DNA from 4 places in the Megasphaera massiliensis genome. Region 2 is predicted to be linked to each of the others. Evidence: riboswitches for the same ligand, from Rfam matches in the RefSeq annotation. Region 2 holds a riboswitch; each other region holds the start of a gene.
The links. Region 2 has a riboswitch for S-adenosylmethionine ahead of UCI88_RS06800 (MetQ/NlpA family ABC transporter substrate-binding protein). Riboswitches for the same ligand answer to the same signal wherever they lie in the genome.
Positions count from the first base shown of each region.

Region 1: it holds a riboswitch for S-adenosylmethionine, as region 2 does, so the genes downstream of both, cysK (cysteine synthase A) here and UCI88_RS06800 (MetQ/NlpA family ABC transporter substrate-binding protein) in region 2, are expected to answer to the same signal.
Region 3: it holds a riboswitch for S-adenosylmethionine, as region 2 does, so the genes downstream of both, UCI88_RS10575 (MetQ/NlpA family ABC transporter substrate-binding protein) here and UCI88_RS06800 (MetQ/NlpA family ABC transporter substrate-binding protein) in region 2, are expected to answer to the same signal.
Region 4: it holds a riboswitch for S-adenosylmethionine, as region 2 does, so the genes downstream of both, UCI88_RS10120 (branched-chain amino acid transport system II carrier protein) here and UCI88_RS06800 (MetQ/NlpA family ABC transporter substrate-binding protein) in region 2, are expected to answer to the same signal.

Region 1 is NZ_JAXIXE010000036.1:160,786-164,548, forward strand. It holds gene UCI88_RS07585 (amidohydrolase) at 1-45, shown strand, start outside; gene UCI88_RS07590 (hypothetical protein) at 162-407, shown strand; gene UCI88_RS07595 (GNAT family N-acetyltransferase) at 780-1,265, shown strand; SAM riboswitch class I at 1,512-1,610, shown strand; gene cysK (cysteine synthase A) at 1,688-2,626, shown strand; gene UCI88_RS07605 (sulfate ABC transporter substrate-binding protein) at 2,659-3,696, shown strand; gene cysT (sulfate ABC transporter permease subunit CysT) at 3,709-3,763, shown strand, end outside.
Region 2 is NZ_JAXIXE010000035.1:41,104-44,866, reverse strand. It holds gene UCI88_RS06810 (energy-coupling factor transporter transmembrane component T family protein) at 1-136, opposite strand, end outside; gene UCI88_RS06805 (energy-coupling factor ABC transporter ATP-binding protein) at 139-951, opposite strand; T-box leader at 1,002-1,256, opposite strand; SAM riboswitch class I at 1,447-1,541, shown strand; gene UCI88_RS06800 (MetQ/NlpA family ABC transporter substrate-binding protein) at 1,641-2,471, shown strand; gene metF (methylenetetrahydrofolate reductase [NAD(P)H]) at 2,574-3,428, shown strand; gene speC (ornithine decarboxylase) at 3,495-3,763, opposite strand, start outside.
Region 3 is NZ_JAXIXE010000048.1:12,485-16,247, forward strand. It holds gene UCI88_RS10565 (FAD-binding oxidoreductase) at 1-232, shown strand, start outside; gene UCI88_RS10570 (MFS transporter) at 307-1,446, opposite strand; SAM riboswitch class I at 1,724-1,823, shown strand; gene UCI88_RS10575 (MetQ/NlpA family ABC transporter substrate-binding protein) at 1,909-2,733, shown strand; gene UCI88_RS10580 (3'-5' exonuclease) at 2,867-3,535, shown strand; gene UCI88_RS10585 (hypothetical protein) at 3,590-3,763, shown strand, end outside.
Region 4 is NZ_JAXIXE010000045.1:60,690-64,452, reverse strand. It holds gene larE (ATP-dependent sacrificial sulfur transferase LarE) at 1-538, shown strand, start outside; gene nth (endonuclease III) at 540-1,187, shown strand; SAM riboswitch class I at 1,261-1,359, shown strand; gene UCI88_RS10120 (branched-chain amino acid transport system II carrier protein) at 1,445-2,761, shown strand; gene UCI88_RS10115 (aldehyde dehydrogenase family protein) at 2,873-3,763, shown strand, end outside.

The sequences.
Region 1 (3,763 bases), on a different contig from region 2:
GCTGAAGCCGAACGGACCAAAGAAAAACTCTTTGCCCAAATTTAGCCTTTACGCAAGGGAGTGGCCCCTGCGATTACGGCTTGTTTTATTCCCGAAAAGCGTGTATAATTAAATTCAATTTGAGGCTATTTATGTACGTTTACAGGGAGATGCATCGATTCATGAATAAAACGCTCGTCACGGCTGCCTTCGTCGTCTTGGCACTGCTCTTGTCGACACACTGGGATTTACCGGCCATTAAGATCCTCTTGACCGGTTGTCTCCTGGGCTGGTTGGCCCGGTCCGTCGTCGCGAATATAAAGGAAAGCAACCGGAAAGCCGAAGTACGGCGAAATAAACGGCTCCGCCGCATGGCTGCCGATCACGCAGCCAGGGAAGAAAGCCGTGCCGGTGTAAGCGAACACTGAAGCATAAAGGGCGACATAAAGCCTTTTGAAAAGGACTTGTGTGAGGTAAAAACTTCATACAAGTCCTTTTCTGTATCTGCCGCTGTGACAGGCCTTTTCCGGTGAAAATCACAGCCGTTCGAATGGTTCGGAGGGATGCTTCGATTCCCGGAAGGGGCCGGAGTTACAGGGGTATTTATTCGATGCCGACCGGCTGCTGCTGTTGAAAAAGAGCGATATGACGGTCTGGAACTTTCGGGACGTTCATTTACGGACTTTCTCCAGACGTTTTCCTGTAGCTTTTTCTCGGCATTTACGATATAATATTTGAAATATACGTTCACTGTGTCCGACTGTAAGAGGCAGGAGGGCCGTGATGGAAGGAGCGATGGCATGAATATCAGAACGGCAACTCTCGACGACCTTAAGGCTGTCACCGCCGTAGAAGCGGCTTGTTTTCCGGCAGCCGAGGCGGCATCGGAAGAACGCCTGCGCGGCCGTATTTCCTACTTTGGCCGTCATTTTTGGCTGCTCTTTGGCGACGATGGGACTCTTATTTCTTTCGTCGACGGCATGGTTACGGATCAACGCGATTTGACGGACGACCTCTATGGGGATGCCTCTCTCCACGACGAAAAGGGTGCTTGGCAGATGATTTTCGGCGTCAATACATTGCCAAGTTATCGGAAGCACGGTTATGCCGCATTACTTCTCACGAAAGCTATCGACGACGCCCGCAAAGAAGGCCGCCAGGGACTGGTCCTGACCTGTAAGGAAAAACTCCTGCATTATTATGCTAAATTCGGCTTTAAAAACGAGGGACTCAGCACCTCGGAACACGGTGGCGCCGTTTGGTATCAAATGCGCCTTACTTTTTAATGAAGGCGGATGAAGGCTTCTTTATACGTAATTTTAACTTTTTTCTTCATTTTTTTCATAAAATGCCTTGACAAGACGCCTTACAAAGTGTACAATTCCAGTAACGTTTCAAGCGAATCGTTGTTGTATACATTGTATAAGAATGAGGTATGTCATTATGGGGTACTTAAAAAATTTGACCATCATGTGTTGTACGATATAATCGTATTGTACAGCTATCTATCATAGGACAATACAATACGAACCTATTCATCCAGAGCAGCCGAGGGACTGGCCCTTTGACGCTGCGGCAACCTACGTAGGTAAGGTGCCAATTCCAGCAGGATTTTACCTGGCAGATGAAGTCATGGGCATACGTTTATTTCTTGCGCCATCTGCTTATCACAGGTGGCGCTTTTCTTTTGGCAACATGGAGGGATCTTATGGAGCATGTAGCAAAATACGTGACCGACCTCGTCGGTCATACGCCGCTCTTGGAGCTGACCCGCTGGCAGGCGGTACACGGCATCAAAGGCCGGGTCCTGGCCAAGCTTGAATACTTCAATCCCTTGGGCAGCGTCAAGGATCGAGTGGCCGTGGCCATGATCGACGCCGGGATACAAGCCGGGAAGATCAATCAGGATACGGTCATCATCGAACCGACGAGCGGCAACACCGGCATCGGTCTTGCCATGGCCGCGGCCGTGAAAGGTTTGCACCTCATCTTGACCATGCCTGATACGATGAGCCTGGAAAGGCAGAAAATCGTCAAGGCTTTGGGTGCAGAAGTCGTGCTGACACCGGGCATCGAGGGGATGCGCGGCAGTATCGGCAAGGCTGAAGAACTGCGAAAGTCTTACGGCAACGCCTTCATTCCGCAGCAGTTCGACAATCCGGCCAATCCGGCCATCCACCGGACGACGACGGCCGAAGAAATCTGGCGCGATACGGACGGTAATGTCGATATCTTCATTTCGTCCGTCGGCACTGGCGGTACCATTACCGGCACGGCTGAGGGGTTAAAAAGCCATGACCGGGAGGTACAAATCGTCGCTGTCGAGCCGAAAGACTCGGCCGTCCTTCGCGGCGGAAAGCCCGGGCCCCACGCCATTCAGGGGATTGGCGCCGGCTTCATTCCCAGCGTCCTCGATATGTCACTCGTAGATGATGTGATCGACGTATCGAATGAGGATGCTTATGAACGGGCTCGGGAAGTGGCCAAGACCGACGGCCTCTTGGTCGGCATCTCGTCAGGTGCCTCCTTACAGGCGGCCCTAACCGTCGCCAAGCGGCCGGAAAATGAGGGCAAGACTATCGTCGTCCTCTTGCCGGACGGCGGCGAGCGCTATTTATCTACATCTTTATTTGAAGAAGGCCTGTAAGGGCCTGCAGTCGGTATCGAGGGGGAAAAGATATGAAACATAAAAAAATCATAGCGGTACTGACTGTCACGGCAGTCCTCACGGCGGCCGGTCTCTTGGCCGGCTGCGGTCGTGGGACTGATGAGGACACGCTTACCTTGACCAACGTCTCGTATGATCCAACACGTGAATTATATAAAGAATATAATGAAGCCTTTCAAAAGCATTATAAAGAGCAGACCGGGAAGGATATCCGCATCGTCCAGTCTCACGGCGGTTCGGGCAGCCAGGCCCGATCGGTCATCGAAGGCAGTCGGGCTGATGTCGTGACCCTGGCCCTGTCGTATGACATCGAACGCCTGGAACGGGCCGGCCTCATCGATGCCGGTTGGGAACAGGAACTTCCCGATGACTCGGCACCGTACACGTCGACCATCGTCTTTCTGGTTCGCAAGGGGAATCCTAAGGGGATACGCGACTGGAACGATTTGACGAAATCCGGCGTCAGTGTCATTACGCCCGATCCCAAGAGCAGCGGCGGTGCCTGTTGGAACTTTTTGGCCGCTTGGAGCTGGGGCCTTGATCATTTCGGGGGGAATGAAATCAAGACCCGGGCCTTCATGACCGACCTCTACCGCCATGTCACCGTCATGGACGCCGGCGCCCGGGGCTCGACGACGACCTTTGTCGAAAACGGGCAGGGGGACGTCCTCATCGCCTGGGAGAACGAAGCGCTCTATACGATGCGCGAATATCCCGGCAGCTATGAAGTCGTCGTACCCAGTGTCAGCATATTAGCACAGCCCAGTGTGGCCGTCGTCGACCGCCTGGCTCGGCGCAAGGGCCATGAACAGGCGGCTCAGGAGTACCTGCGCTATTTGTACTCTGACGAAGGCCAGGAATTGGCCGCCAAAAATGATTTCCGGCCGTCCAATCCGGAGATTCTCCGGCGCTACGCCGACCGATTTGACCTTAACGTCAAGCTGACGCGCATCAGCGACTTCGGCGGCTGGGATGCAGCCTATGTCAAATTCTTCGACGACGACGCCATGTTTGATAAAATCATGGCCGATGTCGATGGCAGTCAATAAGGAGGGATGCAGATGAATCCATTTTCAAACCCGGCGGGCGGGCGAAACCGAATTATTCCCGGCTTCG
Region 2 (3,763 bases):
AGCTGCCGCACATGCCTAATAGAATGAGTTCAAGGACGACCAAACCGACTAAAGGAAGGGGCGTATGCATGACCAGAGCCCAAAAAGAAAAGGCAAAGGTACCGATTAATTTCGTAACGGGAACAAATTTTTTCATCATCATTTCGTACCTCCTATTCTTTCCAGCATGGCTGCCGTAAACTCTTTCATCGATTTACAATAAGGAAAATCCGGTGCCGCCATAGACAAGGCGACGGCGTCGGGCCGGCTCAGGCCCAAGTCATATAGATCAGGGCGTTTCGTAAACAGTTCTTCCGGCGTCCCGTCAAAGGCCTTGGTATGATTGCCGATGACGATGACCCGTTGACAGTATTCTGCAAAAATATCCATATCATGACTGATGATGAGGATGGTCATGCCCTTTTGATGAAGTTCGCTCAAAAGTTCCATGAGCTGCTCCTTATCTTCGCTGTCCTGACCGCTCGTCGGTTCATCGAGGATGAGATACTGAGTATGCATGGCAATGGCCGAGGCGATGGCAACCCGCTGTTTTTCACCGCGATTGAGGTTGGGCGGATACGATTCGGCAAGCTCCGTCAGCTGCGTCGCCTTCAAGGCTTCCTCAACAGCTTCTTGGATTTCGGACTCACTCATGCCCAGCTGCTTTGGTCCATAGGCCACTTCTTCCCGAACCGTCGGCCGAAACATCTGTCGTTCCGGCCGCTGGAATACATAACCGATAAAATGGCTGCGAACGGAAGCATCGTCACCGTTTATGACCTTGCCGTTATATACGATTTCACCGGAAACGGGCTTTTCAAGACCCATGAGCAGGCGGGTCACCGTCGTTTTCCCGCAGCCGTTGCGGCCGCCGAGGCCGATGAACTCACCTTCACCGATTTGCACATTTACACCTTCCAATACGGGAACACCGCTACCGTAATTGAAACTGACATCCTTCATTTCCAGCATCTTTCTCTCCCCTTCTCTTTGAAGACAATAAAAAAACCTTTCCATCCCTATAAAGGGACGAAAGGTTCAGATTCTTCCGCGGTACCACCCAAATTGACTCAGTAAGTCCAGCTCTACATGTACGGCCTCACGGCGATACACGTTTCTTTGATAGCGGTGGAAATACACCGTCGCACCCTACTGGTCACCGTTCAGGCCGCATCTCCCGAATCCATTCTATCCGCCGGTCTGCGCCGAACTTCCACTGCCATCGGCTCGCTGTAGCTGCCACAATCGGATATACTCGTTTCGTTCATCGACAACATTTATGATTTGCTTTAGATTATATAATGGCAATGGACTCTTGTCAAGATAGAAGAACCTCAAAACAGGTTCCTCGTTTAAAATATAATTTTTTCGCACCGTATCATTTCAAATTGACACTGATTATCGAGTATTTTCATATTGACAAATTGCCCATTCATGGTAAACTATTACACAAGACAATTGAAACGACATTTATCCAGAGCGGCGGAGGGACTGGCCCTATGAAGCCCGGCAACCGATAACACGGTGCTAATTCCTGCGGAAACTATTCCGAGAGATAAAGAACCAAGACCAAGCCTCTTTCTCTTTCGGGAAGAGGCTTTTTTCATGGATAATGGCGAAGCAAAAAGGTCTGACTATTCTATTAACAGGAGGTATAACTCATGAAAAACTTCAAAAAACTTTCCGTTCTCGCCGCTGCGGCCCTGATGGCCGTTGCATTCTTAGCCGCCGGCTGCGGCAGTGATTCCCAGACGACGGCTTCGTCCGACAAGAATGTCACCGTCACCGTCGGCGCAACCCCCGTTCCCCACGCGGAAATCCTCAACGAAATCAAACCGCTCTTGGCCAAAGAAGGGGTCGACCTCAAGGTCGTCGAATTCACGGACTACGTCAAACCGAACCTGGCTTTGAATGATAAGGAACTGGATGCCAACTTCTTCCAGCACACGCCGTACCTCGATAAATTCAACAGCGAACACGGTACCAAATTAAAAGCCATCGCCAAGATCCATGTCGAACCCATGGGCATTTACTCCCGCAAAATTAAAGATCTGAAAGATCTCGCTAACGGTGCAAAAGTCGCCATCCCTAACGACCCGACCAACGGCGGCCGCGCCCTCCTCATCCTTCAGAGCGCCGGTCTCATCACACTTAAAGACGGCGGCAACATCACCTCCACCGTCCAGGATGTCGTAAAGAACGATAAAAACCTCCAGTTCGTCGAACTCGAAGCTGCTCAGATTCCCCGCTCCATCGACGACGTCGACATCGCCCTCATCAACACCAACTTCGCTATGGAAGCCGGCCTCAATCCTTTGAAGGACGCCCTCTTCCTGGAACCGAAGGATTCGCCTTACGCTAACGTCGTCGTCGTCCGTGACGGCGACGAAAACCGTCCGGAAATCCAGAAGCTCGTCAAAGCCCTCCAGTCTCCGGAAGTCAAGAAATTCATCGAAGACAAGTACCAAGGCGCTATCTTACCGAGTTTCTAATAGACAGGCAACAAAATCTTCAATATAATAAAGATATAGAAAAGAGGCTGCCTCTATGGGGCAGCCCTTTATCTTCTTATGATCTGAGGGGGAAATTAATGTATGCATACTCATGAGCTTTTTGCAAAAAAGACGGTCTTTTCATTCGAAGTTTTCCCGCCAAAGCGAGATACGCCCATCGAAACCGTCTACCCGACGCTCGATGAACTGAGCAAGATCCATCCGGACTTCATCAGCGTGACCTGTGGAGCCGGCGGCAACGGCGGCAACCGCACGACGGAAGTCGCAACATATATAAAAAACCTGGGCTGTGAAACAGTAGCCCACATGCCCTGCATCTATCTGACCGAAGAAGATGCACTTAAAACATTGCAGGAGCTGAAGGCTCGAGGCATCGAAAACATCCTGGCCCTTCGCGGCGACGAAACGCCGGGAAGAGAACGAACGCACCGCTTCGAACACGCCAGCGACCTCATCGCCTTTATTAAAGAAAAGGCTCCGGAGTTCAACATCATCGGTGCCTGCTATCCCGAAGGCCATGCTGAGGCCAAGACCGTCGCCGCCGACATCCGCAACTTAAAGACCAAGGTCGATGCCGGGGCCAGCGAACTGATTTCTCAGATGTTTTTTGACAATGCCGTATTTTACCGCTTCCTAGAACGCTGTGAAATCGCCGGCATCAAGGTTCCCATCGAAGCCGGCATCATGCCGGTCACCAATAAGCGCCAAATCGAAAACATGATTGCCATGTGCGGCGCTACCCTGCCCATCAAATTCCAGCGGGCCATTGCCAAATACGGCGATAAACCGGACGCCATGTACGATATCGGCATCACCTATGCCATCGACCAAATCGCCGACCTTCTGGCCAACGGCGTCGACGGTATCCACGTCTACACCATGAATAATCCGGACATCGCCAAACGGATCTCCGATGCCGTCAAAAACCTCTTGTAAGATAATCAATCAAAAACACGATTTCTCCTGCTTAAGGAAGGAATCGTGTTTTTTTCATGTACAAGCTTATTCTTTTAGGACGTAACCATAGGCGTGGATGCGGCCGTCGTCTTCTTTTTCCAAATAGACGCCCTGGATTTCCGAGGCAAACCCGGGCAGTTCGTTCAAACCTTCTTCGAGGGCCTTGAAATACTGAACAGCCGTCTTTGACCAGCGTTCACCCGGGACGACACAGAGGACGCCCGGCGGATACGGAAGGGCCCCTTCAAGGGCGATGCGGCCTTCGATGTTGTCGAGGGATACCAATTCGCCCTGCCCGCGGACGAAGGCATGAT
Region 3 (3,763 bases), on a different contig from region 2:
GGATATGAGCGACGAAGAGTGGGACAAAAACGTCGAAGAATTCCATCAACAAGTATACGCCTATGCCTACAGCGTCGGCGGCCGCCTGGCCGGCGAACACGGTATCGGCGCCAAAAAGCTGAAATACATGGAACAGTTCACGCCCAAGGGCGAACTGACCATCATGAAGACCATCAAACGGGCCCTCGACCCGAAGGGTATCTTAAATCCGGGAAAAGTCATCGACGCATAAAAAACTACGGCCTTATGAGGGATTGCTCATAAGGCCGTAGTTTTTTTATGCCCCCATCGTTCCGGCGGCAGCGATTATTCTTTTACGATTTTTAAGGAAATGGCCGCCATGACGACCAAGAGGACCGTGACCAGGCTGAAAGACGCGTACAGCGAATAGGTCCGGCCGATAAAGCCAAGGAGGGCCGGCGCCAAAAGGATGCCGGCGTAGCCGATGGTACTGACCGACGAAACGGCGTCAGAAATAGGCATGACTTTCTGCCGCCCCAAGAGGGAATAGAAAATAGGTACCGTGTTGGCCGTACCGAGACCGATTAAAATGAAGGACAGGAAGAGCAGCCAGCCTTCGCTGATCGTCAAGAGTCCGATAAATCCCAAAAAGGCAATGGGCAGGGACAGGGCAAGAAGGCGCCGCGGCCCCCAATGCATAGTCAGCGTATCCCCTGCCAGGCGGGTGATGAAGGACGAAGCCGTAAACAAGGTCAGCCCCAAGCCCGACCGGGAGATATCGATGCCCTTTTCAAGGGTCATGAAGACGCCGCTCCAGTCATCGATAGCGCCTTCGACGAGAAAGGCAATCATACAAATAAGGCCGATGACGGCGATTTGGCCCTTAGGCCGTATGAAGTGCGGCCGTTTCTGAGCCGCCTGGCGTTCATTGTGCAAGTGAGGCCCGAAAAAGAAAACGCAGGCCATGATGACAGCCGAACTGGCAAAGGCTACGCCCTGCCAGGGCAGGTGGAATTGGAGCAAAAAGGCAAAGAAGGCGGCGCCCATGAAATTGCCCAGAGACCACATGGCCTGCAAGCCCGACATGATGCGCGTACGAACTTTTCGTTCGATAAAGATGCCATTGATATTGACGACGACATCCATGAGGCCTAAAGAAGCGCCGAGGCAGACCGCCGTCAGGACAGCCAGCCCATAGGCCGGCATGTAGCACAAGAGATTCAAAAAGGCAGCGATGCAAAAGCCGGCGATGGTCAAGGAACGACGGCAGCCGAGACGGGCCGCAATGGTACCGGCCAGCATCATCATGATCAAGGCCCCGAGGCCGATTCCCAGCAAGAGAAAGCCCAAGTGGTCGGCCGGTATCGCCAGGTTCCGTTTCAAGAAAGGAATGAGCGACGCCCACGTCGTAAAGCCGAAACCGCCGATAAAGTAAAAGGCTTTTGCCGAATAAATCTGCCAATGTAAATCCCGTTCAAACTGCATATTTTATCACCTCGAAGCTATGTGCGCAAAAAAAGCCGGATAAAAAACCACAACAGACCTGACTGCCCTTACGTCGACCTGCAAATATACGGACTTGCAGGACCTCCGGACAATGGCTGCTGCGACATCTTATCCAGCCTGATACAATACGGGTATAAAGCCCTCCGATGAGTAGGTTCATTATAACATGAGACAAAAAAATTCTCAAGAAAAGCAAAAAAGGACTTGACAGTGTATTCTCTCAATGGTACTATATACACCATCAACAACACATTGTCTTTCATCAAGAGCAGCCGAGGGAATGGCCCGATGACGCTGCGGCAACCCCCAATCGGGATAGGTGCCAAGTCCAGCGGTATATTACCGGCAGATGAACGAATCGCAATCCGAGCCGTCATCTGAATGACGGCTTTTCTTTTTGAGCGACAACTTCCATTTACTTTCAGAAAGGATATGATTTACATGAAAATAACGGTAAAAAAAGTCTTTGCAGCCCTCCTCATCGCCACGGCCTGCCTGGCTGTCGCCGGCTGCGGTTCCTCCAGCGATTCCGCTGCCTCCGGTGACAAGAAAGAAATCAAAGTCGGCGTCACCGCCGGTCCCCATGCAGAAGTCATGGAAGAAGTCGCCAAAGAAGCTGCCAAACAAGGCCTCGACATCAAAGTCGTCGAATTCAACGACTACGTCCAGCCCAACAAGGCCCTGGCTGACGGAGACCTCGATATGAACTCCATGCAGCACCAGCCGTACCTCGATAACGTCGTCAAGAAACAGGGCTTAAAGCTCGTTTCCATCGGCAAGACGATTATCCTGCCCATGGCCGTTTATTCCCATAAATATAAAGATCTCAAAGACGTCGCCGACGGCGCCAAGGTAACGATTCCGAACGACCCGACCAACGGTGCCCGGGCCTTGCTCCTGCTCCAACAGGCCGGCCTGATTACCTTGAAGAACGGCAACTCCGTAGACGCTTCGGTAACGGACATTACGGCCAATCCGAAAAATCTCCAGTTCGTCGAACTCGATGCCGCTCAGATTCCCCGTTCTCTCGATGACACGGACCTGGCCTGCGTCAACACCAACTACGCCATTCCGGCCGGTCTGAACCCGCAGAAGGATTCCCTCCTCGTTGAATCGAAGGACTCGCCGTATGCCAACGTACTCGTCGTTCGCCAAGGCGATGAAAACAACGAAACCTACAAAAAGGTCCTCGCTATTTATCAGTCTGCCCCGATTAAACAGTTCATCGACGAACACTTCCAAGGAACGATTCTCCCGGCATTCTAAGCCATCGCTTCTAAAAGACAGCCTTCAAAAAAGATAGACACTACAAGGCCTCGTGCATAATATCTTCTGCACGAGGCCTTTTTATTATGGTATAATAAAAATTATCATCATGAATCAGAAAGGAGCCTGACCTATGAAAGCAGTATTCGTCGACTTCGAGATGAACCCCATCGGGCGAGACCAAAAAGAAGCACGCCGAACGTGTAAGGGCGAAATCATCGAAATCGGTGCCGTCAAGATAGACGAAGAAGGCAATGAAATCTCAGCCTACAAAGAATACGTCATGCCGGAATACACGACGGCCATGAATCAGACTTGCCAAGAATTGACGGGCATTACGATGGAAATGTTAAAGGGAAAGCCCCATTTCACTGAAGCCTTCGGTCACTTTCTCACCTGGTGCAATGAAGGCTGTCCCAACGATTACGAGATGTATGCCTGGAGCGAAAACGACTGGCGTCAGCTCGACAGCGAACTCCGTCTCAAAATTACCAATGCCAAAGAAGATGAACGCGTCCGCTGGATGCTCGAACACTGGCAGAATTTCCAACAGATTTACTGCAATCTTCTGGGGCTCGACAACGTCATATCCCTTGATAAAGCGGTCAGCACCCTTGGCGAAACCTTCGACGGCCAAATGCACGACGCCTTGTGGGATGCCCGCAACACTTCAAAACTATATGTATTATCCAAGAAGAGCGATGAATTCCGCCACATCATGCAGCCTATCATCGACGCTACTAAAGTCACCGGGCCCCTTACTTTCTCACTGGCCGATGCCTTCCGTGAAGCCCGTAAATAAGCGGTTTGAAGAAAAACGGATATCATCTTCTGTCTACGTTCTGCGAGGTATTTTATGATTCACACGCGAATTCGATTTCTGATTCTGATCGTACTGCTGCCCATTTTGGCCTTTACCTTGACGGCCTGCTATACCATCACCTTAAAAGAAAAACGTGTCGACGGCCTCGGTTCGGCTATTTCCATAAAATTACCGGGCAACCTGCAAAGCTTCGACCTGCCCATTCCC
Region 4 (3,763 bases), on a different contig from region 2:
TTACTGTAAGAAGATCCGCTTCACGGCCTTGGTGAACCTAGCTAGGTCCGAAGGCTATCAGTGGGTCATCGACGGCGGCAATGTCGACGATCTCGGCGATTACCGGCCGGGCATGAAGGCCCTTAAAGAGCTGTCTGATTCGGTCCGCAGTCCCATGATCGAAGCCGGCTTAGACAAGGCCGATATCCGGGCCCTGTCCAAGGAATTCGGTCTCCAGACCTGGAATAAGCAGAGTGCCGCTTGTTTGGCCAGCCGCGTTCCTTACGGCGTCCGCCTGACGCCGCATCTCCTGGCTCAGATCGATGCTGCCGAAGCCGCTGTGGCTCCTTACGTTCAAGGGTCGCTGCGGGTCCGCTATCACGGCGACGTAGCCCGTATCGAAGTGGGCTTAGACGAGATCCCGTCGGTGTTGGCCCATCGCCAGGAAATCGTCCGGGCCATTAAGGATACGGGGTTCTCCTACGTTACCCTCGACCTTGGCGGCTATGAAATGGGAAGTCTCAATGATGTCATCGATACCGATGAGGAAGTAAAGTGATATGGCTGTTACCAAGAAAGTAAAAGATGAAATGCTCCAGCGTTTCCAGGATCAATACGGCATCATGAAGCCGGCCCTGCACTACAATTCGCCCTTTGAACTGATGATTGCCGTCATCTTGTCGGCTCAGTGCACGGACGAACGGGTCAATATCGTGACGGCCGGCCTCTTCCCGGAATATAATACGGCAGAAAAGATGCTGTCCCTCGGCCTCGACGGCCTCGAAGAAAAGATTCGGACCTGCGGCCTTTATCACAGCAAGGCCAAGAATATCCTGGCCAACTGCGCCATCCTCTGTGAAGACTATGGCGGTGAAGTACCGCAGACTTTTGACGAATTGGTGAAACTGCCCGGCGTCGGCCGCAAGACGGCCAATGTCCTGGTCAGTGTCTTGTTCGACATTCCGGCCATCGCCGTCGATACCCACGTCTTTCGCGTATCCAATCGGCTCCAGCTGGCCAAAGGCAAGACGCCCCTTGAAGTCGAAAAGGGACTGCAGAAGGCCATTCCCAAGGAATGGTGGAGCCGGGCTCATCATTGGCTCATCTGGCACGGACGACGGGTCTGCAAGGCCCGAAAGCCTTTATGCGACGAATGCTTCCTCTCTGATTTATGCCCGGGAAGTCAAAATAAGCCGTCGAAGAAGTAATTTTGTTAAAAAGTTATTGACAAACAGCGAAAAGTTTTATAAAATACTACCAATACATACAAAATTTCATACCGCAATATCCAGAGCAGCTGAGGGATGGGCCCGATGACGCTGCGGCAACCTGCCAATGGTAAGGTGCCAATTCCTACAGGCTATTCCTGAAAGATATGATGTGAATTGAGGCGCAGCTTGAGGGCAGCGCCTCTTTTTTGTATGATGCACTTATTCTTTATGATGGGGTTGGGGGGACTTTTCTTATGAATGATTCCAGCAGACAGACGATTCGGAAACGGGATGTCATCATCCTGGGCTTTGCTTTTTTTGCCACCTATTTCGGGGCCGGCAATCTTATTTTTCCGCCGCACTTGGGGCTCAACAGCGGCAGTGATTTCTTGTCGGGCCTGGCCGGTTTGACCTTGTCGGGGATTTTCCTGCCTATTTTTACGCTCATCGTCATCGGCCTCAACGGCGACGTCCATACGATTACGGACAAGGTCGGAAAATATACGTACCGGATTTTATTGGCGGCTTTGATGCTGGTCTGTACCTTCGTGTCCATTCCGCGGACGGCGGCGACGGCCATCCAGCTCGGTGTACAAGGAAATTTTCCGGCAGCGCCCATGATTCCTTTAGTCGTCCTTTATTTCCTGCTCTGCTACTTCTTCGTCGCCGACCCGCATAACGTCATGGACCGCATGGGCAAGTATTTGACGCCGGCCTTGGCCTTCATTTTGGTGGCCATCGCCATTGCCGGGATTTTCTTCCCCTTGGGGACGCCGGCGGAACCTGCCGCAGACAATCCCTTCGTCAATGCCTTCCTCGGCGGCTACAATACGGGCGACGTCCTGGTCAGCTTCATCATGGCTGCCGTCTTCCTCAGCTCCATTCGCGGCAAGGGCTATACGGGCGTCGGCCAGCGCAATAAGGTCCTCATCTACTGCGGCGTCGTCTCCTTCGTCCTGCTGCTCATCATCTACGGCAGCCTGCTCTACATGGGGGCCAGCGTCAGTTCCTACTATCCCCAGTCCATCGGCCGGGCTGAACTCTTGGTAGCCATCATCCACCGCATCGGCACCTGGGTCATGATTCCCATGGGCATCGCCGTCGTCTTGGCCTGCCTGACGACAGCCATCGGTCAGATCGCTGCCGTTGCGGAATTTACCAGCACGACTTCCGGCAGCCGTGTCAGTTATAAACAGGCGGCCGTCGCCTGCTCGATCCTCTCGGCCCTGACGGCCTTCCTCGGTGTCGACGGCATCGTCACCTACATCGGCTGGATCTTCGGCGTCGCTTATCCGCCGTGCCTGGCCTTATTGGTCTTAGGCATCGTCGGTCCCTTGCTGCCCAATCAGTGGGCCTATAAGGGTTCGGTCTACTTGGTCACGGTCTTCGCCTGCTTGGAATCCCTGCCGGGCCTTAGCAGCCTGGCCGTTGCCAAAGCCATCGTCGCTGCCGTTCCCTTGTCGGCCTACGGCTTCGGCTGGATCGTTCCCTTTGTCGTCGGTCTTGTCGGCGGGTCTGTTCTGGGGCATTTCGCGTCGGAATCGGAGGCCTTGGAAGTCGAGGCAAAATAATGGTAAAGGCATTGTACTTAAATTTTTCAGAGTACGATGCCTTTTTTGTTGCACAATGGAGAATTTCTATCTATAATGGTAGCATAAATCAGCGCAAAGGAGGTTTTTTTCATGGACTTTAAAAAATTGTATATCGATGGCCAGTGGGTAGCTCCCTTATCCGGCCAATACATCGACGTTGAAAATCCGGCGACGAAGGAAGTTTTCACGACCGTTGCCGCTGCCGGTGAACAGGATGTCGCCGCGGCCTCAGCTGCTGCAGCCAAGGCCTTTCCTGCGTGGGCGGCAAGGCCGATGGAAGAACGAATTGATTTTATGAGAAAATTGCTTAAAGAGCTCATTCAGTTTGAACCGCAGATGGTCGATGCCACCGTCAAGGAATTGGGCATCCCCGTTTCCTTCGTTAAGACCAATCACATCGCCTACCAGTTCGTACGGACCCAGTCTTATATCGACTTGGCCCCGGACCTGCCCTTAGTCGAAAAACTGCCCCAGTCCGTCGTCTACCGCCGTCCCTTAGGGGTCATCGGCTGCATCACGCCGTGGAACTATCCTTTGGGCCAGGTTATCCAGAAAGTCATCCCGGCTATTTTAGTCGGTGCTACGGTCGTCTTAAAGCCCAGCCAGTCTACGCCGGTAACGGCTTATTATTTGGCCGAAGCCTTTGATCGGGCCGGCTTCCCGAAGGGCGTCTTCAACTTCATCCCCGGCCGCAGCGGTGAAATCGGCAACGCTATCTGCGACGACCCCAATATCGCCATGATATCCTTTACGGGTTCGACCAAAGCCGGTATCAAGGTCTCCCAGCGGGCCTTGGCTTCTATGAAGCGCATCAGCATGGAATTGGGCGGCAAATCACCCTTTATCATCCTGCCCGGGGCCGACTATGAAAAGGCCGTCCGCATGTGCTTCAATTCGCTCCTGCTCAACAGCGGCCAGACCTGCACGGCTCTGTCGCGGCTGATCATCCCGAAGGAAGCGAAAAAAGAAATCGAAGACATC